DNA from 3 places in the Solibacillus silvestris genome. Region 3 is predicted to be linked to each of the others. Evidence: a T-box and tRNA genes for the amino acid it is inferred to sense, from the RefSeq annotation. Region 3 holds a T-box; the other regions hold tRNA genes.
What was found. The T-box of region 3 lies ahead of argS (arginine--tRNA ligase). A T-box ahead of a tRNA ligase gene usually reads a tRNA of that ligase, here a tRNA-Arg.

Region 1 (10,472 bases), on a different contig from region 3:
AGACTTGTTAGGGCATTATACATTGTGTAAAATCATTTTTTGCATGCATTTCACATTAAGGTAATTTTTGCTCCTCATAATATTTATGCTTTGTCATTAATAACATGATTTCCAAACATAATCGGTTTTCATAATTCATAAAATCATTGCCGATGATTTGCTCAACTTTTTCAAGGCGATGATAAAGCGTTTGACGAACAATAAATAATTTCTCGGCCGTTTCCTTTTTCAATCCATTGCACTGAAAATATATATCCAACGTTTGAATCAAGTTCGTATTATGCCTGCTGTCATACCGACTTAGCTTTTCAATCTTTTCCTTTGCTGCTTGCATAAGGCTATTGTTATTTTGCAAAACCTTCACCATATGATAAAGGACCAATTCATCGTAAAAATAGGAAAGTTCCATATTTTTCATCCTGATTTGCAATGAATCATGGGCTGTTTGATAGCTTTCTTTCAGTTCATTATAATGGCCGACATATTTGCCGACAGCGATGAGCGTATCCAGTCTGTATTGATTGATGATTTCATTCATCGCGCGCTTCATCCGCTCTTTATATGTTGCCTCCTGCGCTAAATCGCTTAATATAAAGATTAAGTATTGGGACTGCTCCACGATGAATGTATAAAAACCTTCTTTTTGCAATGCCTGGCGAAGATTGATTTTATAATTTGTTAAATCGTTTTTAATATTTTTCCTTCTCAGCTGGTGAATCATAACCATCCATCCGTTTTGCTTCAATTTCTGGTCGATTTCATCTATAAAATAAAGCATCTCGTTGTCGCTGTTCTCACCGTCCAGCCATTTCTCGAAAAATTTGCGGTTCTCGTTTTCAAGCTTTTCCTCAATATATAAATCTCTCAAAACAAACTGGGACAATGTAACAACTGTCCGGTCCAAAATCAATATATCCAATTCGGTGATTTCCCTTTTTTCGGAATATATATATACCGTTCCGTACAATTGATCAAATAAATTCATATCAATGGCTGCTTTATGCTTGCTGTTTAAGCTATCGATTTTGTTTTTGCAATTTTCTGTCTTTTTATTAGGGATCGCGAGGCTTGTCCCCTTGTTCACTTCAAAATAAATGTCGACGTTTAAATATTTTTGCATATACTGCAAAATTCTCACTTTGTCATTTACTTTCAACACATAGTTGTTTATTTTTTGCGAGTATTCTTCCAGCTGTTTTAATATATCGTACTGCTGATGAATAATTTCGGTATGCAAATCCTGTGTAATCCCGACAAACGGTACTATTTCCTGAAAGACAATGAGCGGAAAATCCAGGCTATTCGCCAACTTAACGACACTATCCGGAATAGCTTGAATATACATGCCTAATTCTATGCACAGCCCGGCTACATCCAAATCGCTGAGCTGCCGGACAAATTTCATAAACCCCTGTTCGTTGTCCTTTAAAATTACCCCCGTCGTAAGGATGAGCTCATTCCCCTTAATAAGCTGCTTCACATCGATAACTTCCAATATATGAATCCATTTTATAGCATGATTTAACCCTGTTTGACCTGCAACGACTTTGGCAGATTCAAAGTATTTCCGATTTAGAACTTCTTTGACAGTTAACATAAGCAGCCTCCTATAATTAACAATTCGTCCATACAATTATTGTAACATTTTACATTAAGTATATATAAATTTGTTATATGTTCGTGCTAATGTAAATATATTATTCATTTAAAGGAGGTCCCGCAATGTTAAAAACGAATCGTGAAAGACTGAAAAAAAATATCGAGCTATTCAGCCAATTTGGGGCAACGGAAAATAGCGGTGTTACGCGTTTAAGCCTTTCCCGTGAGGATATTCTCGCACGCAATAAATTGAAGGAAATGTGTGAACAGCTTGGAATGGCTGTAACGACGGATGATATGGGCACAATGTATGCAACCTTGCAAAACAGTTCCAATAATTTGCCGATTGTGATGGGCTCGCATTTGGATTCAGTTATTAAGGGCGGGCGCTTCGATGGCGTTCTCGGTGTTTTAACAGCTTTGGAGGCTGTGCAAACGATTATTGACGAAGATATTGAACTGAATCATCCTTTAACAATCGTAAACTTCACAAATGAAGAAGGCGCGCGATTCGAGCCATCATTAATGGCTTCGGGAGTTCTTTCGGGGAAATTCGAAAAAGAAAAGATGCTTGCCTCCACTGATCGGGAGGGCGTGACATTCGAACAGGCACTGAAGCAAAGCGGCTATGAGGGTGAAATTGCAAACCGGCTAACGGATGCACATGCCTATTTGGAGCTTCACATCGAGCAAGGACCCGTGCTGGAACATTATAAAAAAGAAATTGGCGTAGTTGAAGGCGTTCTTGGCATGGTTTGTTATGACATCACATTAACTGGTGAATCAAATCATGCGGGCACTACCCCTATTTCAATGCGCAAGGACAGTATGTTTGCCGCGATGCAAGTTATTTCAGTATTACAAAATAAATTAAAACAGCTTCCAGATGATCTCGTTTATACAATCGGGCGCATCAATGCTTACCCGAATATTCATACAGTCATTCCAAACAATGTGATTTTCTCGTTGGAATCCCGCCACCAAGACCCTACAGTTATTCGACAAGTGGAACAAATTATTTTCGACCTGCCGAAAGAAATCGAAAATTGCCTGCTTAGCTATACGAAATTATGGGGAAGGGATACCGTGCATTTCGCACCGGAAGTAGTGGATGCGGTAGCAGCAAGTACCGATGAATTAGGATATTCAAGCCACCAAATGTTCAGCGGCGCCGGTCATGACGCACAATTTATTGCCGGATTTATTCCGTCAACGATGATTTTCGTGCCAAGCGCAAAGGGCTACAGCCATCGGGAAGACGAATACACTTCCTACGAAGAATGCTCAAAAGGTGCTGACGTGCTCGTGAATGCAGTATTAAAAGTTGCCGAAAAATCCATTTCACCTGTAAATTCTGCTACTGTTAATTAATCAAACAACAAAAAATCTGCCTTGTATTTTTGTGCAAGGCAGATTTTTTTAATTATAATACTATGTCATTCGAAATATGTGCAGTCAAACTAGTCGATTTTTTGTCCTGTAATTTCTTCCAGTTTGCCGTTTTCCTTGATTTTCTTTAAGCCTTCATTTAAATGATCCAGCAATTCTGTGTTGCCCTTTTTCACCATGAAGCCGTAGTATTCTTTTTCGAATTGATCTGATTCAATCGCTTTTAAGCCTGATTTAGGATTGTTTTTCAAGTATTCCAATACAACCGCATTGTCACCGATTGCTGCCGCTGTTGCCCCATTGATTACTTCCTGGAATGCAATCGGCTGGTTTTCGTAAGCTAAAATGTTCGAGCTCGACATTCCTTGCAGCTTTTTCGCTGCCTCATGACCTGTTGTGTTAATTTGGACAGACAGTTTTTTATCCTTTAATTCATCTAATGTCGTGATTGGCGAATCTTCCTTTACAACAATCATTAATGTCGCTTCATAGTATGGATCCGTGAAATCATATGTTTGTTTACGCTCATCCGTAATTGTAATTCCTGATGCCCCTAAATTTAATTCCCCATTCGTAATTTGTTGGAATACAGGCTCCCAACCGACATTTCTGAATTCCACCTCTGAACCGACTTCCTCACCGATTGCTTTCATAATATCCACATCGATGCCGACAATCTCCCCCTTGTCGTTCATCGATTCAAATGGCGCAAAAGTTGCCTCGGTTCCTACTAGTAATTTTGCGTATTTGTTATCCCCTGTTGAACTTGAAGTTTTTTCATCCGCAGTGCCGCATGCTGCTAAAACAACAGATAATGCAATAAGCAGCATCGCCGCAAGCATTTTATTTGTTTTGAACAATGTAAATCCCCCTTTTATATTTTTGTAATAATTATACATCTTTATAAATATTAATACAATATATATTCGGAATTTTCCGATACTTATTAATATAAAAAAAACTATCTCACTATATTTTCATATATAATAAGATAGTTTCTTCATTGCTGCTATAATACTTTTCCTAAAAATGCTTTCGTACGTTCGTTTTGCGGATTGCCGAATACATCATCCGGGTGGCCCTGCTCTACGATGTAGCCGCCATCCATAAACAGGACACGATCGCCGACTTCTCGTGCGAAGCCCATTTCATGTGTTACGACAACCATTGTCATGCCTTCTTTTGCAAGGTTTTTCATTACTTCCAAAACCTCTTTTACCATTTCCGGGTCAAGAGCTGATGTCGGTTCATCAAACAGCATCACTTTCGGCTTCATTGCCAATGCGCGGGCAATCGCGACACGCTGCTGCTGACCGCCTGATAACTGCTGCGGGTAGTTATATGCCTTTTCACGCAAACCGACCTTATCCAGTAGCTCCAATGCCAGTTTTTCGGCATCGGCTTTGCTCAGCTGGCGAATTTGCATTGGTGCCATCGTAATATTATCAATGACCGACATATGCGGGAATAAGTTGAACTGCTGGAACACCATCCCTACTTCTGTACGGATTTCGTTAATATTTGTTTTCGGATCATTAATTTTAGTACCTTCAATATAGATTGCACCATCCGTTACTTCCTCCAGCAAGTTCATGCAGCGAAGAAACGTTGACTTCCCGGAACCGGATGGCCCGATAACACAAACTACCTCTTTTTCATGTACTTCATAATCGATTCCTTTTAACACTTCGAGCTTGCCAAAATGCTTGTGTAAGTTTTCTACTTTAATCATTTATGCGCGCTCCTTTTTCTTACGTGGGTTGTAATTAATATCAACTCGTTTTTCGATAAATGCAATAAGCTTCGTTACAGCATACGTTAATACAAGATATAGGAATGCTGCAAATAAGTATGGCTCCCAAAAACGCTGATACGTTCCGGCAACTACTTTACTTACGTATAAAATCTCTGCCCCGGCGATTACCGTTACAAGTGAAGAATCTTTCAATAATGCGATGAATTCATTCCCTAAAGGAGGAATCATGCGGCGGAATGCTTGCGGTAGTATAACTTTACGCATTGCCTGGCTATGTGTTAAACCTAATGACCTTGCCGCTTCCATCTGCCCTTTGTCAATAGATTGAATCCCTGCACGGAAAATTTCCGCGTTGTATGCCGCACTATTTAAAATCAGGCCGACGATACCAGATACCCACCAACCGAGCGATGAGCCAAAAATTGTCGGAATAACAGCTAAGTGAATTAATAGTAATTGCACTAGCATTGGCGTACCACGGAATACGTCTACATATATTTTAGCCGGCCAATAAATCCATTTTTTTGTTGAAACTTGGCCTAATCCTAAAAGTAGACCGAATATGACACCACCAATATAACCACATGCCGTTAAAACAATTGTCGCCCAAAGACCCTTTGCATATAGTTCACGGTAGTTCCAGATTATATCCCAACGGAAAAAATCAAAAAAATCCATCTGAAACCCTCCAATAACTTCATTGTCGCTTATTCGATTTCTGTGCCTGTAATTTCAGCTAGCTTGCCATTGTCTTTAATTTTTTGAAGACCTTCATTTAAAATATTCAATAGCTCGGTATTGCCTTTTTTCACCATAAAGCCGAAGTAATCTGTTTCGAATGAATCATCCTCAACTGCTTTTAAGCCTGAATCCGGATTATTCTTTAAGTATTCTAAAATTACTGCATTATCACCGATTGCTGCTTCTGCTGATCCCGTTAACACTTCAGTAAGCGCCACAGAGAAGTTTTCGTAGGCCAAAATATTCGAGCTTGCCTTCCCTTGCAAATCCTGTGCCGCAAGATGGCCTGTCGTATTAATTTGAACCGCAATTTTTTCATCTTTAATATCTTCCATTGAAGCGATCGCCGAATCTTCCTTCGTCACAATTAATAATGTCGCTTCATAATATGGATCCGTGAAATCATATGTTTGTTTACGATCATCTGTAATCGTGATCGCAGCTGCACCCATATCGATTTCGCCTGTTGTTACTTGGCTCATCATCGAGTCCCAGCCAACATTTTTTATTTCTGTTTCGATGCCCATTTCTTCACCGATTGCCGTTAAAATATCGGCATCCAATCCGACAACGCTTCCTTTATCATCCAAATACTCGAAAGGCGCATAGGTTGCTTCTGTTCCTGCTACGACTTTCGTATACTCTTTGTCTCCTGCTGTATTTTCATCTGCTCCACATGCCGCTAAAATCATCGACGCTGCCGCTAAAGGAGCTGCCCATTTAAATAATTTTCTCGTGCTCATTATGAATATCCTCCTGGATGTTTAAATTTTTTTGATAATAACATGTTCAATTATATTAAGTTCACAATTAATATACAACATTTAATTTTGAAAAAAATGATTATTATTGCACTATGATGAATTTTTATAACAAATTCGATAAGATTCTTTCATATAATTCAATATTTATTCATCATCTTATTATTCTGTTATTATATTTTCTTCACAAAATATGCTTGAGCATGCTGTCAGTTGTATTCCCTATTTTCTATAAAGTATGTTTGTTATTAGAAAAATTTGCGAAAAGGCGGGTTTATTTTTGCGGGAGAAAGGTTAGGTTGATAGAAGAAAGCTATTTTGCATATGCAAAATAGCCCTTTTTAAAAAAAAAAGACTACTTCGTCGACGGGAATCTTAGAAGTAGTCTTTGGTCATTATTTTAAAAGAGAATGAATATAGAATAAAAAGAACCGGTACAGTGATTCTCTTTATTCTAGCGAAACTTCATTCTCGATTGTAGACAGTAAGCTATTAAGCTATTTCTACAATTGGTATAGAAAAGTATATTAAAACAGTAAAATGGTGCCCAATAAAGGACATGATAATATATTTTAAATGACTTTTGCTAAGCATTATGCAAAAGTGCGTCTATCTATCCGGATAAGACACAACATTTAATAATGTACTAATTATCTGCACTTTTTTCAAGTCTAAACTATGATTTTCAGTGAAGAATTTTAAATTTTCATAAGAAGTGTGTTTCATTTATAATGGAATTGGAAACTTATAGGGTAGTTTTGAAATTTCCCAGTGGAAAAGGAATATTTTCAACTCATTAAAATAAAATTAAAAATGTGTAGTATTTGTGTAGCGCAGTTTTATCTTTTATGGAATTTTTGGCGATACTCTCTATGCAAAATAATTTCAGAATGCTGAGAGATCAAGAATTATTCAAATTTCATTTACTTCAGAAATGAAGCAAGTGACGCCCTCGGAGGGAATCGAACCCCCATTTTAAGAACCGGAATCTTACGTGCTATCCATTACACCACGAGGACATATAATAATATACGTTCAACTTTTCCCATTATACAGATGAACGCCGTCAATTTCAACTGCAAAATTCAGAGTTTATATTTGACCATAACTGACTAATACGTGTATGATAGGTTTACAGCTGAAATACTTTCCATTTTTCAGCATCAGTATTCGAATAAAAGCTTTAACAAAGGGAGGATTATTCAATGAACTTAATTCCTACAGTTATTGAACAAACAAACCGCGGCGAACGTGCATATGACATTTATTCACGTTTATTAAAGGACCGCATCATTTTATTAGGCAGCGCTATCGATGACAATGTTGCAAACTCAATTGTTGCCCAGCTATTATTTTTGGAAGCAGAAGATCCAGATAAAGATATTTACCTATACATCAATTCTCCGGGTGGTTCCATCACATCTGGTATGGCAATTTACGATACGATGAACTTCATCAAGCCTGATGTATCGACTATTTGTATCGGTATGGCTGCATCAATGGGGGCATTCTTGCTTTCTGCTGGTGCAAAAGGCAAGCGTATCGCATTGCCGAACGCAGAAGTAATGATTCACCAACCACTTGGCGGTGCACAAGGCCAAGCGACAGAAATCGAAATCGCAGCAAAACGCATTTTGCACCTGCGTGAAAAGCTGAACCGCATCATGGCAGAAAACAGTGGCCAAGATTATGAAACTTTAGCTCGCGACACAGATCGTGATAACTTCATGACAGCGGAGCAAGCAAAAGAGTACGGCCTAATCGACCAAATCTATGAGCGCAACCAATTAAAAAAATAATGTAAACCGAAAGCATGCAAGAGTTGATCTTGTGTGCTTTGTTATTTGGACGGGCAATTTTGCGTCGTTTACAGCAAGCTTTTATTGCAGCTATGCCGAGGTTCAAAAACAACGCTTTACGCGTGCTCTGCCATCAGTTGGCGCCTTGCCTTCTATCTCCTCCAACACAAATAAAGCACAGCCGCTTCAATCTATGCTGAGCTGGCTGTGCTTTTCATATTAGTCTGCTTTTTCGATTAGAAGCTGAAGAGCATGTATAGCTTTTTCTTCGTCATGGCCGTCTGCACATAATGTAACAACCGTCCCCTTTGCGACCGCTAAGCTCATAATCCCCATGATCGATTTCGCATTTACTTTTTTTGTATCTTTTTGTAAAAAGACATCTGCTTTAAAACGATTCGCTTCTTGTACGAACAACGCAGCTTGTCTTGCTTGTAAGCCTGATTTCAGCTTGACTTCCACTTGTTTTTCGATCATCTTGAAATACTCCCTTTCACAACCGTTCATCGCTTCTATAAGTTCATCTTATCGGAATTATCCGAAAAGAACAACAATAGAATACGCCATCCATGAAATCGTTCTCATTTATTCATATTTTCCGGCATACTTCCTATCCAACAGGGGCTTGAAATTCTTTTCGCCCATTTTTAAAACACGTTAAAAAAGTTAAATTTTTTCGCCGCGGCGCAGTGCTTCGGCAATTTCGTCAATCTTGCGCAAGCGGTGATTGACCCCCGATTTGCTGACAGCCCCTGTCGATACCATCTCGCCCAGCTCTTTTAATGTCACATCCTGGTATTCTACACGAAGCCGAGCGATTTCCCGTAATTTTTCCGGTAATTGGTCCAATCCAACAGCATTATCAATATAGCGAATATTTTCCACTTGCCTTAACGCGGCGCCAATCGTTTTGTTTAAATTGGCGGTTTCGCAGTTAACGATACGGTTTACGCTATTGCGCATATCTCTTACTATGCGCACATCCTCAAACTTCAGCATCGCCTGTGTTGCGCCGATTAAATTTAAAAAGTCCGAAATTTTTTCCGCCTCTTTCAAATATGTTACGAAGCCCTTTTTGCGCTCGATTGTCTTCGCATTTAAATCATAGCGGTTCATGAGCTGTGCCAACGCTTCCCCATGCTCCTTATATAAAGAATAAACTTCCAAATGATATGAAGAAGTTTCAGGATTGTTGACAGATCCCCCCGCTAAAAAGGCGCCGCGTAAATATGCCCGACGCTCACTATTTTTTGGGATGATAACTTCCGAAATTGTATGATTGAATTCAAAGGAATTTGATACAATTTCCAAGTCGGCCAAAATTTCGCGAGCCCCATCCCGAACACGGCATATATAGACATTGTTCTTTTTTAAGCGCATCTTCTTACGCACGAGCAGCTCTACATTATACGGATAAAGCTTTTTCACAATTGTATAAAGCCGGCGTGCGATCGCGGCATTTTCTGTTTGAACATCCAGGCTTAACTGGCGGTTTGCGAAGCTTAAAGAACCGTTCATTCGAATAAGGGCGGACACTTCTGCTTTTAGACTGCTGTCATCGGCTTCAACTTGCGTGAGCTCCTTTTTCGTTTCTGATGCGAATGACATCGTTGTGCTCCCCCTTTCCTAGCAAACTATGTAGTTATTTCAGAATGATTTTACTCCATCGTTTGTTGTTTTTGTTTTGTATATTCACAAAGCCAATCTGCTAAGTTTTTCGCATCATGACGTACAGTTCCATTATGGATAAGGGCAATCTCTTTCGGAATGATTTTAATGCCCATTTTTTTCAATTTTTCCACATCAAATTTCACAGGCTCCGCATTTTCCTCCAAATAATTTTCATAGATTGAAGAAGGGAGCTCCCTTTCATTGATCAATACCGACTCAATAAAAGCTTCCCCCACATGTGCATGTATCGCCTCAATATGCTGTGATGCCGTATAGTGACTTGTCTCGCCTTGCTGGGTCATTAAATTTGCGATGTAAATCTTTTCGCCTTTTGCACGAATGAGCGCTTGCCCAATCCCTCTTACTAGCAAATTCGGAATGATGCTCGTATAAAGGCTTCCAGGTCCGATCAAAATAAAATCTGCCCGTTCAATCGCATGAACTGCAGCTGGCAAGGGCTTTAAATTGCTTGGCTCCAAATATACGCGCTTGATCGGCGCATGGCCGGATGGTATTTTGGATTCTCCGATAATCGATGTTCCGTCAGTCAATTCCGCATGCAATGTTACTTTTTTGTTTGCTGCGGGAATAACTTTCCCATGCACATTTAAAACTTTGCTCATTTCAGCAATGGCATGATTAAAATCACCTGTAATTTCGGTCAAGGCGGCCAGCATTAAGTTGCCTAGCGAATGGCCCTCCAAATCATTTGACTGCGAAAATCGGTACTGAAACATTTGCTCTACAAGCGGTTCC
Region 2 (10,472 bases), on a different contig from region 3:
GTAACAGTTTTGTCGAAAGATCGTGAATTTTTATGGCGCCGCTTACACTCGTTACTAGGTGTAGTCCCAGTCGGGTTGTTCTTGGTGTTCCACTTATCTTTGAACTTCACTGCAGTCGGTGGTGAAGAGGCCTACAATAACGCAACAGGTATGATGGATTTAGTTCCGCATTGGTTATTGTTGGCGATGGAATGGATTATCATCTATATTCCATTAATGTTCCATGGATTCTATGGAGTGTATATTGCATTTACTGCAACTTACAATACGAAGCGTTTTGGCACATTCCGCAACTGGATGTTCACATTACAGCGCTTTACAGGTATTTTCCTAGTAATCTTTATTGCATGGCACATTTTCCAAACGCGTGTTCAAAAAGCATTCGGTACGGAAGTTGAGTTCAATATGATGGTAGAAATCGTTGACAATCCATTAATGTTAGCATTCTACATCGTAGGTATCGTATCTGCAGCCTTCCACTTAGCGAACGGTTTATGGGGCTTCTTAGTAAGCTGGGGCATTACGCAATCTAAAAAATCTCAACAAATCACAACTTATATTACGATGTTAGTTTTCGTAATTTTAGCGATTGTTGGTGTTGCGGCTATCGTGTCATTCGTTTAATCCCTTAACTTGATCACTAATACATAGTTAAGATGGCCTATCGGATGAATTATGAGTAAAAGTAATTAGCAATTAATGAGGAGTGAGAAATAATCATGGCAAAGAGTAAAGTTATCGTCGTTGGCGGCGGTCTAGCGGGCTTAATGGCTACGATTAAAGCAGCTGAAGTTGGTACTGCAGTTGAATTATTCTCGTTAGTTCCAGTTAAACGTTCACACTCTGTTTGTGCACAAGGCGGAATTAACGGAGCAGTTAATACAAAAGGTGAAGGGGATTCTCCATGGATCCACTTTGACGATACAGTATATGGTGGAGACTTCTTAGCGAACCAGCCACCAGTTAAAGGTATGTGTGATGCAGCCCCTGGTATTATCCACTTAATGGATCGTATGGGTGTAATGTTCAACCGTACGCCAGAAGGTTTACTTGACTTCCGTCGTTTCGGTGGTACGTTAATGCACCGTACAGCATTCTCGGGTGCTACGACAGGTCAACAATTATTATATGCGCTGGATGAGCAAGTTCGTTCACACGAAGTAGCTGGTTTAGTTACAAAATATGAGCACTGGGAATTCCTTGGTGCTGTGCTTGATGACGAAGGCGTTTGCCGTGGTATCGTAGCACAAGACTTAAAAACTGAAGAGATCCGTTCATTCCGTGGCGATGCTGTAATTATGGCTACTGGCGGACCTGGTATCATCTTCGGTAAAACGACAAACTCTGTTATTAACACAGGTTCTGCTGCATCGATTGTTTACCAGCAAGGTGCAACATATTCGAACGGTGAAATGATTCAAATCCACCCGACAGCGATTCCTGGAGACGACAAAAACCGTCTAATGTCAGAATCTGCTCGTGGTGAAGGTGGACGTGTATGGACTTATAAAGATGGTAAGCCTTGGTACTTCCTAGAAGAAAAATACCCTGCTTACGGTAACTTAGTACCACGTGATATTGCAACACGTGAGATTTTTGACGTGTGCGTAAATCAAAAGTTGGGTATTAATGGCGAAAACATGGTATACTTAGACCTATCCCATAAAGACCCACATGAATTAGATATTAAATTAGGTGGTATTATCGAAATCTACGAGAAATTCGTAGGTGATGACCCACGTAAATTACCAATGAAAATCTTCCCTGCGGTTCACTATTCAATGGGCGGATTATGGGTTGACTATGATCAAATGACTGAAATTCCTGGTTTATTCGCTGCAGGTGAATGTGATTACTCACAACACGGTGCAAACCGTTTAGGCGCGAACTCATTATTATCTGCAATTTACGGTGGTATGGTTGCAGGTCCAAATGCCGTTAAGTACATTAAAGGACTTAAAGAGCATGCGGAAGATTTACCAGAAGAGATCTTCACTCGACGCGTACAGGAAGAAACAGAAAAATGGGAAGCCATCTTAAACATGGATGGTACAGAAAACGCTTACTTGCTTCATAAAGAATTAGGTGAGTGGATGACTGACAACATGACTGTTGTACGTGTAAACGCAAAATTAGAAGAAACATACGCGAAATTAACTGAGCTTCAAGAGCGTTGGGAAAACATCAACATTAACGACACGCAAAAATGGTCGAATCAAGGTGCCCACTTCACTCGTCAGTTAAAGAACATGTTATATTTAGCCAAAGTTATGACTAAGGGTGCATTATTACGCAACGAGTCTCGTGGTGCTCACTACAAGCCTGAGTTCCCGGAACGTGATGATGAGAACTTCTTGAAAACAACTATGGCGAAGTTCGATCCGGCAACGGGCGAACCAATTATTACTTATGCCGAAGTAGACGTTTCGTTAATTCCACCACGTAAACGCGACTACTCAGCGTAGAAGGGGGAACTAAAAAATGGAAACAGTAAATACTGGAAGAACAGTTAAGTTAGAAATCGTTCGTCAAGATAGTGAGAATGGTCCTACACGTGTTGAGAAATTTGAAGTTCCTTACCGTCCTGGTATGAACGTAATCTCTGCATTAATGCATATCCAAAAATATCCTGTAACGGCCGACGGTCAAAAAACAACGCCGGTAACATGGGATATGAACTGTTTAGAAGAAGTTTGTGGTGCATGTTCAATGGTTATCAACGGACGTCCGCAACAATCTTGTTCAGCATTAGTAGACAAATTAACTCAGCCAATCCGCTTAGAGCCAATGAAAACTTTCCCGGTTGTACGTGACTTGCAAGTAGACCGTGAGCGCATGTTCAATGCGCTTAAGAAAGTAAAAGCATGGGTTCCAATCGATGGCACTTACGATCTAGGGGAAGGTCCTCGTATGCCTGAGCGCAAACGTCAATGGGCATACGAACTATCTAAATGCATGACTTGTGGTGTATGTATGGAAGCATGTCCAAACGTGTCTGAAGGCGCTTCATTCATCGGCCCAGCTCCATTATCGCAAGTACGTTTATTCAACACACACCCAACTGGTGCAATGAATAAAGACGAGCGTTTAGCTGCAATCATGGGCGACGGTGGTCTTGCAAACTGTGGTAACTCTCAAAACTGTGTAGCTGCTTGTCCAAAAGGTATTCCTTTAACAACATCTATCGCTGCATTAAACCGTGCAACAACAGTTCAAATGTTCAAGAACTTCTTCGGTTCTGACCATATGGTTGACTAATTTCAGTCAGCTTCAAGGCTCTCACTTCGGTGGGGGTCTTTTTTTGATGTTTCCGTTTCTGCCTGCAAGCTAAAAAGTGTATTCTTTTCCAAAACTTCATTTATTGCTATAATGAATACATATTCATTATCAGGGGATGATGATTTACTTAAAAGGAGGAATTTTTATGCGGGCTACATATATTCAGGATGTGACAGAATGGATGGCGGGTTTTTCGTTTTCGACAAAGGTAAAAGTGCGTTTTTCGGAGACCGATATGTATGGGCATGTGAATAATACAAAGGTGTTTGCATATTTCGAATTTGCGCGGATTGAGTATTTTAAAGCGTTAGGATTCGAATTCACAGCAGAATCAGGAAATAAAAATATGCTGGTTGTAGCAGATATCCAATGCGATTACTTGAAGGAAGTATTCTTCGATGAGGAATTGACAATTTTTGTGAAAACAGCATCAATTGGCACTTCATCAATGGACTTGCATTATATGGTGAAAAATAAAAAAGATGAATTATGCTATACAGGGCGCGGAACACTTGTACAATTGAACTATGATACGGGTAAAGGAGTCCCGCTATTAGAGGAGCAAAAAAAATTATTGCTCGGGAAATAGTTAAATGCCCTCACCTGCTTTGTATATTCGACATAATGTACAAAGAAGAGGATAGGAGGGTGTTGCAAAATGAATCGTCCGCAGCATCGTTCGCTGTTAACGAAAAGAGAACGCGAAATTTTTGAGCTTTTAATAAAGGACTATTCAACCCGGGAAATATCGACCAAGTTAGGCATTAGTGAAAAGACCGTTCGTAATCATATTTCGAATACGATTCAAAAGCTAGGTGTATCAAGTCGTACGCAAGCGATTCTTGAGCTTCTAAGACTTCAGGAATTGTCAATAAACTGATTGGAGACTTGCTATTTTTCCTAAAAAACTTCAAAATAGAACTATGAAGCATATCGGGGAGTGAATGGAATAGATGAAAGATCAAAGCACACATAGCTCTGAATCTGTAGCAATCCTAGAAAAAGAATTAAGATATATTTCTCACTTGATTAAACAGAAAGGTCGCGAAATATTAAGCAATTATACGATTACACCTCCGCAATTTGTTGCATTGCAATGGTTGCATGAATCTGGTGATATGACGATTGGTGATTTGTCGACGAAAATGTATTTAGCATTTTCGACAACGACTGATTTAGTGGACCGTATGGAGAAAAGTGAATTGGTTCAACGTGTACGAGACGAAAACGATCGACGTGTTGTACGTATTCATCTTTTGCCAGAAGGGGAGCGAATTATTCAAGAAGTAATTATAAAGCGTCAAGAATATTTACGTGAAATTACTGAGGAATTTAACGAAGAAGAGTTTGAGCAATTATCAAGAACTTTACAAAAATTACATTTATTAATGAAATAGGATAGAGGCGGTACAAGTGAATGCCCCAATTGGTGTAATCGATTCTGGAGTTGGCGGTTTAACCGTTGCAAAAGCGATAATGGAGCTTTTGCCAAATGAAACAATATATTATATAGGCGATACGGCGCGCTGTCCTTATGGGCCCCGTTCAAAACAAGAAGTGCGCAACTTTACATGGCAAATGGCAAAAGTGCTTGAAAAGATGAATGTGAAAATGCTTGTCATTGCGTGTAATACAGCGACAGCCGTTGCATTGGAAAGTTTACAGAAGCATATGCCATTTCCAGTTTTAGGTGTAATTAATGCGGGAGCACGAGCGGCAATAAAAAAGACGAGGAAAAACGAGATCGTCGTACTCGCAACAGAAGGCACGATCAAAAGTGGTGCATATGAGCTTGCGGTAAAATCGTTGTCGACTAAAGCGGCAATTATACCGCTTGCGTGCCCAACTTTTGTTCCGCTTGTTGAAAGTGGCGAATATGAAGGGCAATTTTCTTATGACCTTGTTGCGAAAGGTTTAAAGCCGTTGGAAGAAGTACGTTTCGATACAGTCATTTTAGGCTGTACACATTATCCTATTTTACAAAAGCAAATTGAAGCGGCAGTCGGGCCACATATTCATGTGCTGTCATCTGCCGAAGAAACGGCAAAAGATGTCGAAGCAATTTTAAGCTATAAAGGGCAACTGCGTACTGAAATAGAGCCGCCACAGCATATACTGCATGCTTCTGGTTCCGTGCCGATTTTCCGTTCAATAGCGGAACGTTGGCTGGAGCAAGATAAATTGGACATTCGCAAAATTTCATTTGAACAATAAAGTAATGAAAAGGCTTAGTTTAGGCATATTGTCTAATTTGAGCCTTTTTGCTTGTGTATCGTGCATTTCCGCTTTAGACCAATCTTAAAGTGTGTTAAGATAAGTGCGCGAACAAATTGAGGAGGTCACGAATGACTAGACATGACTTACGAGCTGTGAATGAATTACGTCCGGTTCAAATTGATAATAATTATTTAATGCATCCGGAAGGCTCGGTATTAATTACGGTTGGACATACGAAAGTAATATGTACAGCAACAATTGAAGACAAAGTACCAGGCTTTTTACGTGGACAAGGAAAAGGCTGGATTACGGCTGAATATTCAATGCTGCCACGCGCTACAGAGCAACGCACACGCCGTGAAAGCTCTGCAGGGAAGGTTAGTGGTCGCACAATGGAAATTCAACGCTTAATCGGCCGAGCATTACGGGCTGTTGTTGATCTGGAAGCATTAGGCGAAAAAACGGTATGGATTGACTGTGACGTCATCCAAGCAGATGGTGGAACGCGTACGGCATCGATTACAGGCGCATTCGTAGCAATGACACAAGCTATTGCCAAGTTAGCGACAGAAAAACCATTCGGGAAATTCCCGGTTACGGATTATTTAGCTGCTACAAGTGTCGGAAAACTGGAAAACACTGGCGCAGTATTGGATTTGAACTATGTGGAAGATTCAGCTGCACAAGTCGATATGAATATTATTATGACAGGTGCCGGCGAATTTGTGGAGTTGCAAGGAACTGGAGAAGAAGCGACATTCAGCCGTGCAGAACTGAATGAATTACTTGATTTAGGAGAAGCAGGCATTGCACAGCTGATCGACATGCAAAAAACAGCATTGGGCGACATCGCAAACTTGATCGGAAAGGTGGAAGCATAATGAAACAAGTAGTAATCGCAACAAAGAACAAAGGAAAAGCGAAAGACTTTGAAGCACTATTCGGACCATTCGGCTATGAAGTTGTCACGATGTTCGAAGTTGCACCAGATGTGGAAATTGAAGAGACAGGTACGACTTTTGAGGAAAATGCAATTTTAAAAGCGGAAACGTTAGCGAACATGCTTGGCCAAATCGTGATTGCCGATGACAGCGGTTTAGCGATCGATGCATTAAACGGTGAACCTGGTGTATATTCAGCACGTTATGCCGGCGATCATGACGATGAGGCGAATATGGTGAAAGTGCTGGAAAACATGAAGGACATTCCGGAAGAACAGCGTAACGCCCGTTTCTGCTGTGCTTTGGCGATTGCAGGTCCAAATATGGAAACGAAAACGGTATTCGGTACATGTGAAGGTGTCATTGCACATGAGAAGAAGGGAACAAACGGATTCGGTTATGACCCGATTTTCTATGTGCCCGCATTGGAAAAGCATATGGCCGAGCTGTCTGCCGATGAAAAAGGTGCGATTTCACACCGTGGTAATGCGATTCGCAAGCTAGCATTACAGTTAGCGGAATTGCTGAAATAACGATTTTTTTCGGTAATTGCTGGAAATTGTAAAAATTTGTTTAATAACGATTGAATTTTTGTTTCAATGCTGTCACACTAAGTAAAGAAATGTAAAGGATGTGGATACGAATGAAGCTATTGATTATGAGTGATACACATGGTGACGAGGAAATCATTGAACGTGTAAAGGGCTACCATCCAGATGCGCATAAAGTGATCCATTGTGGTGATAGTGAATTGCCGTATACACATCCAGCTCTGCAAGGAGTAGAGCGTGTGAAAGGGAATTGTGATCATGACCAGAACTATTTGGAGGAGATGCTGTTTCAGGTAAATGGAAATCGTGTGTATGTGACACACGGGCATTTATACGATGTGAAAAACTCTCCGATGAAACTGATTTACCGCGCAAAGGAAGTCGGTGCACAAATCGTATGTTTTGGTCATTCACATGTACTGGGCGCGGAATATATTGATGATATTCTTTTTATTAATCCGGGCAGCTTACTGAAGCCGCGGCGGATAAAAGAAAAGTCTTTTGTCTTGCTTACAATAACGCCAGCAAACTTTACATTGCATTGCTATGACGATAATAATAATTTGATCGACGAAATGTTTTTTGAGCGCTAGTCGGGAAAAAGGTGAGGCTTTGATTTGAGATGGAGCTTCACTTTTTTATAGTGCAATAAGAAATGTGGAAAATTACTTTTGTTGAATAATTATTATTTGAAAATAGATAGTTGACTTTAAAAGAAATGTACCATATAATAAAAATTGTCTTTATTACCAATTGGTGATGAAAAACATGTCTCCATAGCTCAGCTGGATAGAGCACGGGCCTTCTAAGCTCGCGGTCGTAGGTTCGAATCCTACTGGGGACGTATATGCAGCCGCCGTACTTGATTTTTATCGAGCATGGCGGTTTTTTCTTTGTTTTATACCATTAATATATAGTACAATAAAAAGAACGTATGTACTATTTAAGGGGTGGGACAATGTTTTATGAGGAAATGAAATTTACGTTGCCATTGATCTACGCTCAGAAAATAATAGTTGATAATAATGTTACCACTTTTCAAAAAAAAGTTTCATACAAGAAAGTTAATTCAATCTATGGACCTTTCCGTATTCCGTCAGAAGCCGCACATGCGTTAAATATTAGTAAAAGTAGTCGGAGTAAAGTGAATGAAGTGTTAAAAGGAAAAAGAAAGTCAGTTGAAGGTTTTATATTTTGGTTTGAAAAAGAATGCGAATATAAATTTTTAATACCAGATGTCAAAAAATATAAAAAGCAAATTCAACTTAGGAAAAAAAGTAAACATACTGAAGAAACTCTTAGTCAATGTTTGAGGTTGATGGGTTTTAGGATACTCTCTATTAGTACTTTGAATGGTACAGCAACAAGGATTACTGCAGAGTGTTGTAGAGAAAATTGTAATGGAGTATGTCAGAGAACCTTTAAAGACTTTGTTTCAGATGAAGCAATACCTATTTGTAAAGGATGTTGGCCTCTTCTAAAATTTTATATGCAAAATTTGAAACATAAAACATTATTTTTACACGAAGTACGTTCAGAATTAGCTTCATATTATTACCCGGAGAAAAATAATAATCTTCCTTTTTCGTCTTGGAGAAAAGGGAGTAAAAAGAAAATATTTTTAACTTGTCCTCAATGCCTATATACCCAAAGTGAGGTGGAAGCAACAACACCAAATAAATATACAACAAGAAAAAGAAACGGCGAATTTTATACTTCGTTTAAGTGTAGTTTATGCAACTCACTAAAAGTGAAATTTCCAGAAATTGCATTACAATGGGATGTTTCAAAAAATGGAAGCTTGTCAGAAATGCTTTCTGCTGCAACAAATCGTTTGGTATGGTGGAAATGTGAGAAGGGCCATACATGGGAAGCTTTTATTGATAATCGGACCATTAAAAATAGCAATTGTCCTCAATGTGCACTAATGATAAAGGATTCTAAAGCAGGCGAGTTAATGAAAACGGTAATAAGAAAATTATTTACGGAAGCATCTATTGAAGATGAAGTAATCTTACCAGGCACACTCTATCGCAATGATTGTGTAGCTACATTAAAAAGTGGTCTTCGTATTATTTTTGAAATGCAGGGCGATTATTGGCATTATGATCATAAAAAGCTATTAAAAAGTGAGCATGGCATTGAACATAAGGATGTAAGAAAAATAGCTTCTAATCGTGCATCAGGGGACCTTGTTTTTCTATTAAATGAATATGACTTTAATACAGGTAGAAATATATTGACAGAGGATTTAATGAGATTTGCTATTCAAGATATTATAAGCTATGTAAAAACAGAGAACTTTGCAGTCGGCTGTGATTTTTTATACAATCACGCAAAATGTCAATTTACTTTGAAAAGTGAGCAAGCTTACTATATAACCCGATATAAACAAACATATCATGTGAATTATAATGAAAAATTACATCCAAGGGCTCAAAAATACGCAAATTTTCAAAATATGTGGAGTATTTTTGAAGATTATAGTGAATATATATTTATTTAAGATTCTTATATAATTATCTCAAACTTCGCTGACTGAAATCGACAAATAAGCCTTGATATAATTAGGCAAGCTATTTACTTTGATTATTGCGGTTTTAAAAAAACACAATCTTAAATGGAATCCCATTTGCCATTATGGTTTGAATCGAGCACATGATGCCTTTCTTGCCAGAAACAGTTGCAGCAACCTTGTATAGTTCTTTCAAGGATAGTTTTTGGTCGAAGGTAGGATAACGGTCTCCCTTCTTTGAATTTAAAAGGGTGAACTAACTCTTGTGATGAAAGATTAAACAAAAAAAGTTGAAACAAATAAAAAAAAGTAAAGCCAAATTTCTTAGTAATACCCGCTTTTCGAAGGTGTTTCAGAATTTCTAATTCACGAAATACCGATATTAATTCTTTTGGCAGTGTTTTCTCGACAACCACACTATACTAGAGAATGAGGTGTTTTTTGTATTAATATAAATTTGTGAAGGCTCTTATTTAAAATCAAGATGAACCAAATTGATTTCAAATAAGAGCCTAATTATTTAGTTGTGAAGTTTGAGTTGATTAGCATTAGAGACGAAAGAATCTTCAACTTAAAAAGCCCGACATTATTTCAGCTCTATATTTTCTATATACAGATCAACATCCTTCATCAATTGTTTGAATAATATTCTATTTTTCTTTTTAATATTTATTTTTTTTCTTGCAGCCTTTAAAGAGAACTCTTCATGGACTATACAACTTCTGAGATTCGCCAATAATTTAGTATTATTCTTAAAAGTTAAGCAATCACCCATTTTCTCCTCTAAATCAAGAATTATATTTTTAGCGGATTTATTTCTATATTTACCTTTAAAAATAACTTTATAGATGTCTTTTAACAGTTGTTCAATTATTGAATACAATTCAACTGTGAGCGTTGCATATTTTCGGTCTCTGCGGCGTCCATAGAATTCTTCCAATTCATAATTGCTTAATAGCTCCACCCATT
Region 3 (10,472 bases):
CGCCTCACGAAATAATATGTAAAGCAGTATAGCAAAAAAATACAAAAAAGAAGCATTTAAACTAAACTGCTAGCTTAAATGCTTCCGCTTATATTTTATTGTGTTCGCGAATATTTAAAAGGGCGCCGATAGCACCGGAAAATCCGCAATCTTTCAAAAATACAGGTTTATGCTTTTTCAAAATCGTATAATGTTCGATAACTTTTATAAGTTGGTCATTGTCTATTAATGTTGAACCGATATATACAATATTTTCAGTATGATGCTGCTCCGCAAGCTGAATGCTTAACGTGGAAATCACTTCCCCTATTAGCCCTTGCGTTGTAGCTAAAACATCATTTTGCATGAATTTGCGTTTCTCGGTAATTCCTACTTTACCAAAATTACTGGCCGTTAAATTGCCGTCAATCGGTGTATCCATACCTTGATAAATATCTTTTACAAGTAAATCGATTCCTTCGCGATCCCCTTGAAAAGCATGTGTCTTTATTACATCAAAATCCGAAATGCCTGTCATGATTGTTGAAAGCCCGATTAATGTGCCGCCGCCAACACCTGTCCCGCCAACACGCTTATGTGTATTCCCGTCCATATAGTGAATTGATGTTCCCGTACCAATGTTTGTAATGATACTTTGGTTGATGGCGTGTCCTTCTTTCTCCAGTAAATAGCGCACACCTTTTAAAGTTGCTTCAAATTCAACGATATATTCAATCGACTTCATCGTTTTCAGAACGTCGCGCAATTGTTCCGTCCGTCCCCCTGTTAAGCCGATTTCTTCTACTTGAGGATGTTTTTCTAACCATTCTTTAACTAAATGCATTTCATTAGATGGAAAGACTGTCAATGTAAGCTCCTGATGTTCATTCAAATATGCAAGCTTTGTCAACGTACCCCCTGTATCAATTCCAATCCATGTTGACATAAAATATTCTCCTTTATCATTCCCGCGAGTAATTCGTACTTCCCTATCATAACGTAATGAGCAAACGCAATAAAGAAAAAATTCTCCTATTATGGGAGAATTCATTATACCTGAATTATATTTTTTTCGATTAAAGCCCGTTTATAAAATTCCTCGACAAATACATGCTCGTATTTTCGAATCAAACGCAGAATCTTTGCTTCATATGAATGTGTAGATTCATCAACTAAATGAAATTTTGCGATGATTTCTTCTTTTTTCAATAAATTAGCCAATGTCATCACTTCTGTTTTAGGCAATGTCACTTGATGCAGCTTCAATATTTTTGACATAGAGCGTAATGCGGTGCGCGAAATTAAAATTTTCCCTGCCGCCTCAGCGGAAATTTGCTGTAAGAACTGCTTTGCCTGCTCATTCGGTTTAATATTGATTTTTTCTGTAATTGTCGCTTCGCCATCTTCTCCCTGCCGTTCAATCGTTTGAATGGTGAAAGGTAGTTCATCCCGAAATGTATTCATCGTTTGAATATGTATTTGTTCATTTTCAACTTTACAATATGTCGCTGAAATCACTAATTCATAAGTTGTTTCAAGCATACGGAAGTTTGTTAACAACAGTAAAAAATTATTTGTTTGTTGCTGTTCGATCAGTTTTTCCCCGTCTACTTCCATAAAGATGGACAAAAGACTCGCAGCATCAGCTAAAGCGCGGTGCTGTGTTTCGTTTTCCAATCCGAGCTGAGCCATTAAGCCTCCTAAAGAAGGCTGTTCCTTCAATGCATGCGCAATCATATATTTTTGCTGAAAATCAATCATCGGATATAAACAATCATTTTTTATGTAATTACGCATCAATTCTTCTTCCAGCACTTTGCGATCAAATTCGCCAAATGTCAGAAATACATAATCCTGTTTGCACCAGCGTTTAAACTTATAAAACGCCTCTTTAAAGGAAGGGGCATCAAGAAGCTGTTCAGTTGTAATCCCTGTTAATTTTTGAATATGCGTATTTAATCTTTTGAATTTATATGGCTGGATCAACTGTGTAAATGTTTCAGTTGTCCCATCCGGCAACCATTTTACTGCACCTATTTCTATAATATATTGTTTTCCGCGGATAAGTGCTGCTTCCACGTCTATGCTAATGTATGTTTTTGTTCTTTCCAAATTTTTCACCTACTATTTTAATAACCGACAAATTCAATTTTAGAAAAAAGAATATTCCTTTTAATTAAGGCTCAACACCAAAATAAGCTCTTGACAGCACATGCTGCTACAGGCTGACGCTTTCCGTGGTTGTGGTCAATCCCCCCGTCGCTGCGCTCCTGCGGTGTATCGGCCGTCATATTTATCTCGCTGGATTTGCCGCAATCCGTTCCATGTGCCTTTATACGAATCGCATATTTATCAAGCATCTATTTTAATCTATACCCAATATTTAAATATGTTCTTATTGTATATGAAATTGCGCAAGATGACACGACAATGTTCACATATGCATTACAATTCGTTCCAAAAGGCGTTAATTTAGTAAATGTTAGGGTTTAAAATAAGTTAACTAAAAAGATGATGCCCGGTCAGCAGTAAACTTTTCCTGACCAGGCATCACTTTTTAGTTATAATAATTCATCCACAAATCTTGCTTTCAGATGTTCCCAATCATCCGGAACGACACTGTACATTACAGTATGCCGGATTATGCCTTCTTTACGTATCATATGGTTGCGCAACACGCCTTCTTTAACTGCCCCGATTCGTTCTATCGCTTTTTGCGAGCGCACATTCTCATGTCCTGTTTTAATTTGCACACGATTTAACTGCAACTGTTCAAAACAATATCGCAATAATAAAAACTTGCAATTCGTATTGATCGCTGAACGCCATACGTTAGGGTGATACCATGTAGATCCTATTTCCAGTCGTTTATGGTCGAGTGAAATATCCAAAAATGATGTACAGCCGACAAGTTCATTCGTTCTTTTATCAATGACGGCAAACATATAGGAACTACCCTTTTCACGTTCATCAATCGCTTTTTTAATATAGCTTCCCACTGCTGCAGAATGAAGCAAAGTTACTGACATATGCTCCCAGATGCGCGCATCGTTTGCGGCTGATGTGATTGCTTCTAGATCGCTTAACTGAACGGGTCTTAATAATACGACTTCATTTTCCAAAACAATATTCTCCATTTATCCTTCTCCTGTCATTATTAGCTTTTTGCTGTATGCTTTCCCTTAATAGCCTGTCCACTTTAGCATAGCGACCCTTCAATTGTTTGACTTTAGCTGACCATGTCTAAATTTTTCGGTTAATCGAATCATCTTAAATGGGCTATTTCCCTGGAAAAATATATACGGAATTTTTCAAAAAGGAACAAGGCTAAAAAAAGAATTGTTATTATTTTAGATTGCTTACTTTTCATTCTCCCTATCTACATATTCTTTTCTGTAATCTACTTTTTCCACTAGTATACATCTTCTCTATATTAAATTTTACCTGCTTTACAAAATTTTTTGTTCGTTAGACAACTTCAACATACATCACAACTGTTTTTAACTATTGGGTAATTATAACAAAAGGTGAAGCCATTCATCTAGCTATTCCCAGTTCCATATGTCCACATCCCCCAGCTGCACTTCATGAACCCCTGTTTCACCGCGCAGTTTTAACAGCTCCTCAAAAGCATATGTTGCATTAAATTGTTATTTTACTGATTGCTTACGATAGCTTTTTTCCTTATCCACTAAAAAGCAGTCACCTTTTATCCGGTAACTGCTTCATCAATAATTATTTTTAAAATGGATATTCGTCCAATTTTATCGGTGTTATTTTATTTTGTTTCCAATCCTCATAAATCGATGCATATAGAACGGTATCCGCAATTGTGCCGTCTTCGTTTTCCCACGCATTTCGCAAATAGCCTTCCTTTACAAATCCGGCTTTGGCAAAGCATTTGCGCATCGCCAAATTGTCGGCGCGAGTGTAGCCCTCAATGCGGATTTTCCCTTTCTCACCATAAAGATAATCCTTTAACCACTGCAATGACTTCACACCTAATCCATTACCTCGCGCGCTTTTCGTTAAACGAAGGTCAAATAAGGGGATTGTGTCTTCTATATCATCGATTATAACAATCCCCACTTTTTCCCCGTCCATCGCAATCCAAAAAGTCTCTCTTCCGTCCGTATAGTAGCCCTTTATCACAGCCTGTTCAACTGCTTCTTTATTAATAATTGGCTTTGTATGAAATATCCAATCATTTGAACATAATAAATCCACGAGCTCATCTAATTCTGAATTGAATTTTGTAATTTTCATCATCTGGCCTCATTTTGCAGTTAAATTTCCTTTCAATTTGCCAATTCGTTGTTATGAATAATTCCTTCAACAAACTGATCAATCCTTTTTTCCCTCTATGCATGGATGGTGATTACTTTCATTAACCGTTAATAATTTTGCACTCGGCAATAACCCGCCGCCTCTACTGCATATTCATAATTATAATGCGCATCATACAGGTCTCCATAAACAAACACTTTCGTATTCATATGCAGCAACTGTGGACATAAATCAAAGTGTCACACATAACGGTTCGCCTTCCCCAACTGCGAATTTCTCTAATACACCGTTTTCTGTACGAGTCAACTGCTGTCCTCACATTATTCAACATCATCCTTTTGCAATCTTCAGATAAATAGGCGTATGAGATCACTATTTTGGCATACTCCTAAAAATCCTTTTTCTTTCATCATACATTTATTTTAGTTGAATTAAAACAACTGTTGATTGATTAAGTTTCTCCCCCATTCTTCTATTATCTCATATTTAATAAAAGCTTCTTTCTTTCCGTCGCCAATAATGATTCCATTTTCACTTAACCAAATAGAGTAGTTTTTGTTTTCAATATTCAATACCATGCTCGGTGCTGTAGTTTGCTTCAGCGTTTCCCATAATAGTTGGTTTAAAAATGTTTGCAATCCAGTATTATTTTTAAAATTGACATACAGATTTGACGATGTGTTCACTTTTTTTATCTCTTTTGCTACAACAACCTGTTTAAAACCTGTCTCTGTTTGAAACCCGTAAAGCATCCCCTTATGAACCAACACCTTATCTCCCATTTGAAATGTTTGTTCCTCATTTTTTGGCATAATAAAAAGCTGTTGTTCTAGCCAATTCTTTTCTTCCGCCATTGACATCACCCTAGCATTTTCGCCTTCATATAAAATAACAGCCTCGAAAGATTGAGCCGCCGGGATAGGAACACTTCTGTCTTTTTCAGCCTTGATCGCATCAACAAGTACTAAATGTTTATGTACCACTTCATGAAATTGCGGATATGCCGCTTTATATTTTGGCAGAAGCTTTTCATAAATAAGCGCCTGCTGTGCCTGTAACATCAAATAATTTTGACGATATTCTTTTAACGTCCAAAAGAAGCAGTCACCTTTTACTTGGCCACTGCTTCATCAATAACTTTTTTTAAAGTGTACTTTCTTTCATTTCGTTACATTCAATTTACATATTATTAGGCGCCTCAATCCCTAATAGCTTCAACCCATCTTTTAATACAGTCGCTATCGAAAAACATAACAATAATCGGCTTGCTTTTAATTCATCTTCAACCAGAATTTTTGTGCGGGCATAATATTTATTGAACGTCCGCGCCAATTGCAGCACATATTTAGCAATTATCGAAGGATCCGCTTGTTCGTAGCTTTCAGCAACGATTTGCGGATACTGCTGCAGTTGCATCACACTTCCCCAAGCCGCACTCTCTAGCTCTTGCGCAATTATTTCATCAGCAACTGCAAACTGTGCTTTTTCCAGAATTGATACGATACGGGCATGCGTATATTGCACATATGGCCCTGTTTCCCCTTCGAAATTCATCATTTGCTCCAGCGAAAATTCGATATCGTTAAGACGGTAATTTTTCAGGTCATTGAAAATAACAGCTCCGATACCAACTTTTTTCGCAATCTCCTGCTTATTTCGTAAGCCCGGATTTTTTTCCGCAATATTATTTGCTGCTGTTTCAACCGCTTCGTTTAATACATCCTTCAATAAAATAACTCTACCTTTGCGAGTGGACATTTTTTTGCCGTCTTTCAGCATCATTCCAAAAGGCACATGCTGAAGGTATTTTGACCATTCATAGCCCATTTTATCGATGACTTTAAAGAACTGCTTGAAATGGAGTGTTTGCTCATTCCCCACGACGTAAAAGATTTTTGCGGGCTCATACTTTTGATATCTATAAAAAGCCGCCGCCAAATCGCGTGTAGCGTACAATGTAGCCCCGTCCTGCTTCGTAATTAAACATGGCGGCATATCGTTAAGCTCCACAACATTCGCACCATCCGATAATGTTAACAAATGCCTACTTTTCAATTCCTCTACAACCGAGGGCATTTTATCGTTGTAAAACGCCTCCCCCTCAAACGAATCGAATTCAATTTGAAGCTGCTCATAAATTTCTTTAAATTCCTGTAATGATGCTGTTTTAAACCAGTTCCATAAAGCAATTGCGCCTTCATCCTCATTTTCGAGTGCCTTAAATGCCGCCCTTGCCTCATCATTTAATGCTTCATCCTTTTCAGCCTCTTTATGGAATTTGACGTATAATTTCAGCAGCTCCTCAATCGGTGCTGCCATTACCTGTTCTTTCTTGCCCCAAAGCCGGTATGCCACAATCAGTTTTCCAAATTGCGTGCCCCAATCTCCTAAATGATTTACACGCACAACGTCATAGCCATTTTTCTCTGCAATATTAGCGAGCGCATTTCCAATTACAGTAGAACGTAGATGCCCCATTGAAAATGGCTTGGCGATATTCGGCGATGAAAAGTCAATGACAATTTTTTTATTGTTTTTCTGTTTTTGGCCATATGTTTCACGTAATGCAGCAATTTCGCTCAATACCTCTTTTGTTACTTCCGCTTTATTCACAAACAAATTAATATAGCCGCCGACTACTTGCAATTTTCGCACAAAAGGATTCTGAATATTTTTACTTATTTCCTCGGCAATAATGTTCGATGCTTTCCCGAATTTTTTCGCCAATGTAAAGCATGGAAACGCAATATCTCCTAAATGCTCGTACTTTGGTTTTTCCAATAGCCTTTCGATTTCTTCAATTGTTAATTTTTTGTTTACTGCATCGTGTATAATTCCTGCCACTTTTTCGTTCACGTTATCTCCTCCGATTAATTAAAATGAAAATAAAAAAGCCCTCGTCTCCAAATATAGAGACGAGAGCGAGGATTCCCGTGGTACCACTCTAGTTGCCACAAACTGTGACCACTTTCCATTGCTAACGAGGTGACGCCCCGGCTTCCCTACTTCTTTTCAGGTCGCTTCTCCAAAGTGCGCTTCATTTACATATTTTGCACCAGGCTTTCACCGTCCCCAGCTCGCTAACCAAAATCACCTGTAAATTACTGTCTTTTTCATCGAAGTTAAATTTATTGAATTATATCCGCTAAAGATAAATTTTGTCAATATATAATAACCAAAGCTTTCATGAAAGACCATTGAAAAAATACTGGATATTTTTGTATGTTTATATTCATGCCAATAACTATTGACCGTTTTCCATTTTGTGTATTAATAATAGGAAATATATTGAAGTAAAGGCTTTGGCCAATAAAAATATGGCTATAATAATACAAGCAGAATTATAATTTAAAATATAACGATTACAGGAGGGCAAGCTATCATGGAAAAGGTCACACCATTTTTAATGTTCCAAGACGGGAAAGCAGAAGAAGCTATGAATTTTTACACATCGCTTATCGAGGATTCGGCAATTACAAATATTATCCGATACGGTGCAAATGAAGCCGGCGGGGACGAAGGAACGGTCATGCAGGCTACTTTTATGTTGAAAGGCCAGGAATTTATGTGCATAGACAGCAATATTAAACATCAATTTTCCTTTACGCCTTCGTTTTCGATCTATGTTACTTGCAATACCGAAGAGGAACTTGACAATCTTTATGAGAAGCTGAACGAAGGCGGACAAGCACTAATGCCTTTAAACAATTATGGTTTCAGTAAAAAGTTCGGGTGGATAAATGACCGCTTTGGCGTTTCGTGGCAATTAAACCTGCCTTAACTATATTTGAAACGAGTTATAATTAATATGTAAATTATTGCAAATTTACTTTTTTGCTCGATTTACGGGCAATAAAAAAAGAAGCCCGGGACAGAGCTTACGTATCTATAATTTTGTAAAACTAAATAGCCATGCGACTATTCTCCAAAAATGGATAGGCTATGCGTTGTTAAGTTGTTCCACTTTACCCTTGATAGTGAAAATTATATGCTCACGATTGAGGATTAAGTCACCGCTGTTGAAAATTAATCTATATCGATTGAAATTAATCTGCTTTAAAATGAGGATTAACTTTCATATTGTAAAGATGATGTGCCCCGGACTGAGGATTATAAAACGCTGGCGTATAATGGTGCAAAACCTGTCAAAAAGTGCGAATTCGTATATAGACACTTCCTCTTCTCATCCTAGGATCAGGCTGCAGAAACCGGTTAGAAAATAAGCAGCTCCTTTCCAATGAAATTCTGCGCTCGATCGATAAATAGACGGAAAAATTCCCGCTATTTTGAAAATAAAATATAGAACGGCTCAAATAGACGGAGAAATTCCGCCTATTGACCAAAAAAATGCGAAAAAGGGGGGATTTTCTATAAATAAGCGGAAAAACTCCGCTTATCTCCCCTAAAATGGGCTCCAATCCATAAATAGCAGGAAAAACTCCGCTTATTTTACTCCCGTTTGTCGCTTACGTATCTATAATTATGTAAAACTTGATAGCCATGCGACTGTTCTCCAAAAATGGATAGGATAGGCTATGCATTGTTGCTTTGTTCCGCTTTACCCTTGATTGTGAGGATTTTGTGCCCGGGACTGAGGATGATAAAATGCTGGCGTATAATAGTGCACAACCGTTCTAAAAGGGAAGGATTCATATATGGATACTTCCACTTCTATTCCATCCTCTCTGTGGCAACGCTTTTGTGACCAACATCGTGTTGGCCTCACGCCCGTGGAAAAATTCCCCGGAGTGGACGCCCAGCACAAAAATGCCATTTTCCTCAACGAGAAAATGGCATTTTTATATTTTTGTCCCAGCTTCTTTCTTTTTTATCAGCCCTATAGCAGCGGCAATAAAATTTGTTAGACTTGTTCTTTATTCTCAGGAATATGAGAGTAAAATTTTCGTCCGATATATGTTTGGACGATTAAGAATAAACCTCCGACAGTCCAGTATAATGGCAGTGCAGCCATTGAAGATAATGAAATGATGACAATCATAATCGGGGAGATGTAAATCATCAGTTTCATTTGATTTTTTTGTGCTTCCGGAACCGTTTGAAGAGAGATTTTCGCTTGCACAAAATAAACGACTCCTGCGATAACCGTCATCCAAATATCTGTAGAGCCTAGGTCAAACCATAGGAAAGAATGTGTTTGAATTTCTGCAGAATATCGGATCGCATAATATAATCCCATAATGACTGGCATTTGGATAATCATCGGGAGGCAGCCCAAGTTTAACGGGTTAATATTATGCTCCTTGTAAAGCGACATCATTTCCTGCTGCACAGCCATTCTTTCCTCTGGCTTTTGTGCTGCTTTCAAACGTGCTTGAATGTCGTCCATCTTAGGCCGTACGACATCCATTTTCACTTTCATTTCAGATTGACTGCGATATGTTTTAAGCATAAAGGGCATTAATATAAGTCGAATAACTAATGTAATCGCAATAATTGCAAGACCATAGCTACCGTTGAATAATTCACCCAGCGTGTCCAATGCCCAATTCATAGGACGTACAAATGTTGAATAAAAAAAGCCCTCATGATTTTCAACACTTTCACATCCAGCCAGTAAAACTGTTGCGCTTAAAAGCATTAAGCTTAGTTTCAAGTTTTTCATAGTTCACCTGCTTAAAAATCGAATACTTCGGAAATATCGTACAATATATTTTTCAAATAGAACAGTAAAAGCTCCCCTTTTTGTTAAATTTATTTAATAAAATAGCCTTGAAGTGTAATATTTTTTACAATAATAAAAATTTGCTTTCAAAACAGAAGGGGATACTTTATATTACAGCATACATTTACAAGTTCCACTATATCGACCTTTCACAAGCTTATTCATCCATCTCCGCAAGTTGTTTCATTCTTAATCTATAAATATAAAAACTAGGAATGACACCGCATACAATGATAATCAGCCCTACTAACAAGCCCGTTCCCCAGTCGAAACCAGGAGTAACTGAAACGAAAAAAGCGATGGCAGAAGCAATGATAAAAACCGTTATGAAGCTAATCATTAATGATTTTTTCGGGTTGCTTATTTTCCTTTCATGCTCAACGCTCGTACTCATTGATAAATACATATAAACAATTGCCGTCACCATAAAAACAAGCCATACAGGATTTTGGCGCATGCCATCCATTCCACTTTGAAATAATTCATAGCCTAAAATCGCTAAAATACCAAATGTCTGAATAAT

Region 1: it has a tRNA-Arg gene. The T-box ahead of argS (arginine--tRNA ligase) is inferred to sense a tRNA for this amino acid. The anticodon was not compared.
Region 2: it has a tRNA-Arg gene. The T-box ahead of argS (arginine--tRNA ligase) is inferred to sense a tRNA for this amino acid. The anticodon was not compared.

The regions. Positions count from the first base shown of each region.
Region 1 is NZ_JBQCJW010000010.1:48,550-59,021, reverse strand. Features, by position in the region: gene ACTHOQ_RS08810 (PucR family transcriptional regulator) at 56-1,597, opposite strand; gene ACTHOQ_RS08805 (Zn-dependent hydrolase) at 1,723-2,970, shown strand; gene ACTHOQ_RS08800 (basic amino acid ABC transporter substrate-binding protein) at 3,060-3,848, opposite strand; gene ACTHOQ_RS08795 (amino acid ABC transporter ATP-binding protein) at 3,998-4,720, opposite strand; gene ACTHOQ_RS08790 (amino acid ABC transporter permease) at 4,721-5,422, opposite strand; gene ACTHOQ_RS08785 (basic amino acid ABC transporter substrate-binding protein) at 5,452-6,228, opposite strand; tRNA gene ACTHOQ_RS08780 (tRNA-Arg) at 7,194-7,265, opposite strand; gene clpP (ATP-dependent Clp endopeptidase proteolytic subunit ClpP) at 7,452-8,045, shown strand; gene ACTHOQ_RS08770 (HPr family phosphocarrier protein) at 8,265-8,522, opposite strand; gene whiA (DNA-binding protein WhiA) at 8,712-9,653, opposite strand; gene mgfK (gluconeogenesis morphogenetic factor MgfK) at 9,704-10,472, opposite strand, start outside.
Region 2 is NZ_JBQCJW010000003.1:177,302-187,773, reverse strand. Features, by position in the region: gene ACTHOQ_RS03300 (succinate dehydrogenase cytochrome b558 subunit) at 10-624, shown strand; gene sdhA (succinate dehydrogenase flavoprotein subunit) at 720-2,465, shown strand; gene sdhB (succinate dehydrogenase iron-sulfur subunit) at 2,482-3,258, shown strand; gene ACTHOQ_RS03285 (acyl-CoA thioesterase) at 3,425-3,868, shown strand; gene ACTHOQ_RS03280 (helix-turn-helix domain-containing protein) at 3,938-4,159, shown strand; gene ACTHOQ_RS03275 (MarR family winged helix-turn-helix transcriptional regulator) at 4,233-4,676, shown strand; gene racE (glutamate racemase) at 4,693-5,493, shown strand; gene rph (ribonuclease PH) at 5,625-6,377, shown strand; gene ACTHOQ_RS03260 (XTP/dITP diphosphatase) at 6,377-6,970, shown strand; gene ACTHOQ_RS03255 (YfcE family phosphodiesterase) at 7,081-7,581, shown strand; tRNA gene ACTHOQ_RS03250 (tRNA-Arg) at 7,759-7,832, shown strand; gene ACTHOQ_RS03245 (zinc-ribbon domain-containing protein) at 7,947-9,494, shown strand; partial or broken gene ACTHOQ_RS03240 (IS4 family transposase) at 9,763-9,919, opposite strand; gene ACTHOQ_RS03235 (nucleoside-diphosphate sugar epimerase) at 10,090-10,472, opposite strand, start outside.
Region 3 is NZ_JBQCJW010000001.1:189,879-200,350, forward strand. Features, by position in the region: gene coaW (type II pantothenate kinase) at 89-925, opposite strand; gene ACTHOQ_RS00995 (3'-5' exonuclease) at 1,030-2,091, opposite strand; gene ACTHOQ_RS01000 (GNAT family N-acetyltransferase) at 2,541-3,116, opposite strand; gene ACTHOQ_RS01005 (GNAT family N-acetyltransferase) at 3,721-4,245, opposite strand; gene ACTHOQ_RS01010 (hypothetical protein) at 4,698-5,249, opposite strand; gene argS (arginine--tRNA ligase) at 5,446-7,122, opposite strand; T-box leader at 7,175-7,392, opposite strand; gene ACTHOQ_RS01020 (VOC family protein) at 7,649-8,047, shown strand; gene ACTHOQ_RS01025 (hypothetical protein) at 8,922-9,131, shown strand; gene yidC (membrane protein insertase YidC) at 9,128-9,889, opposite strand; gene ACTHOQ_RS01035 (hypothetical protein) at 10,107-10,472, opposite strand, start outside.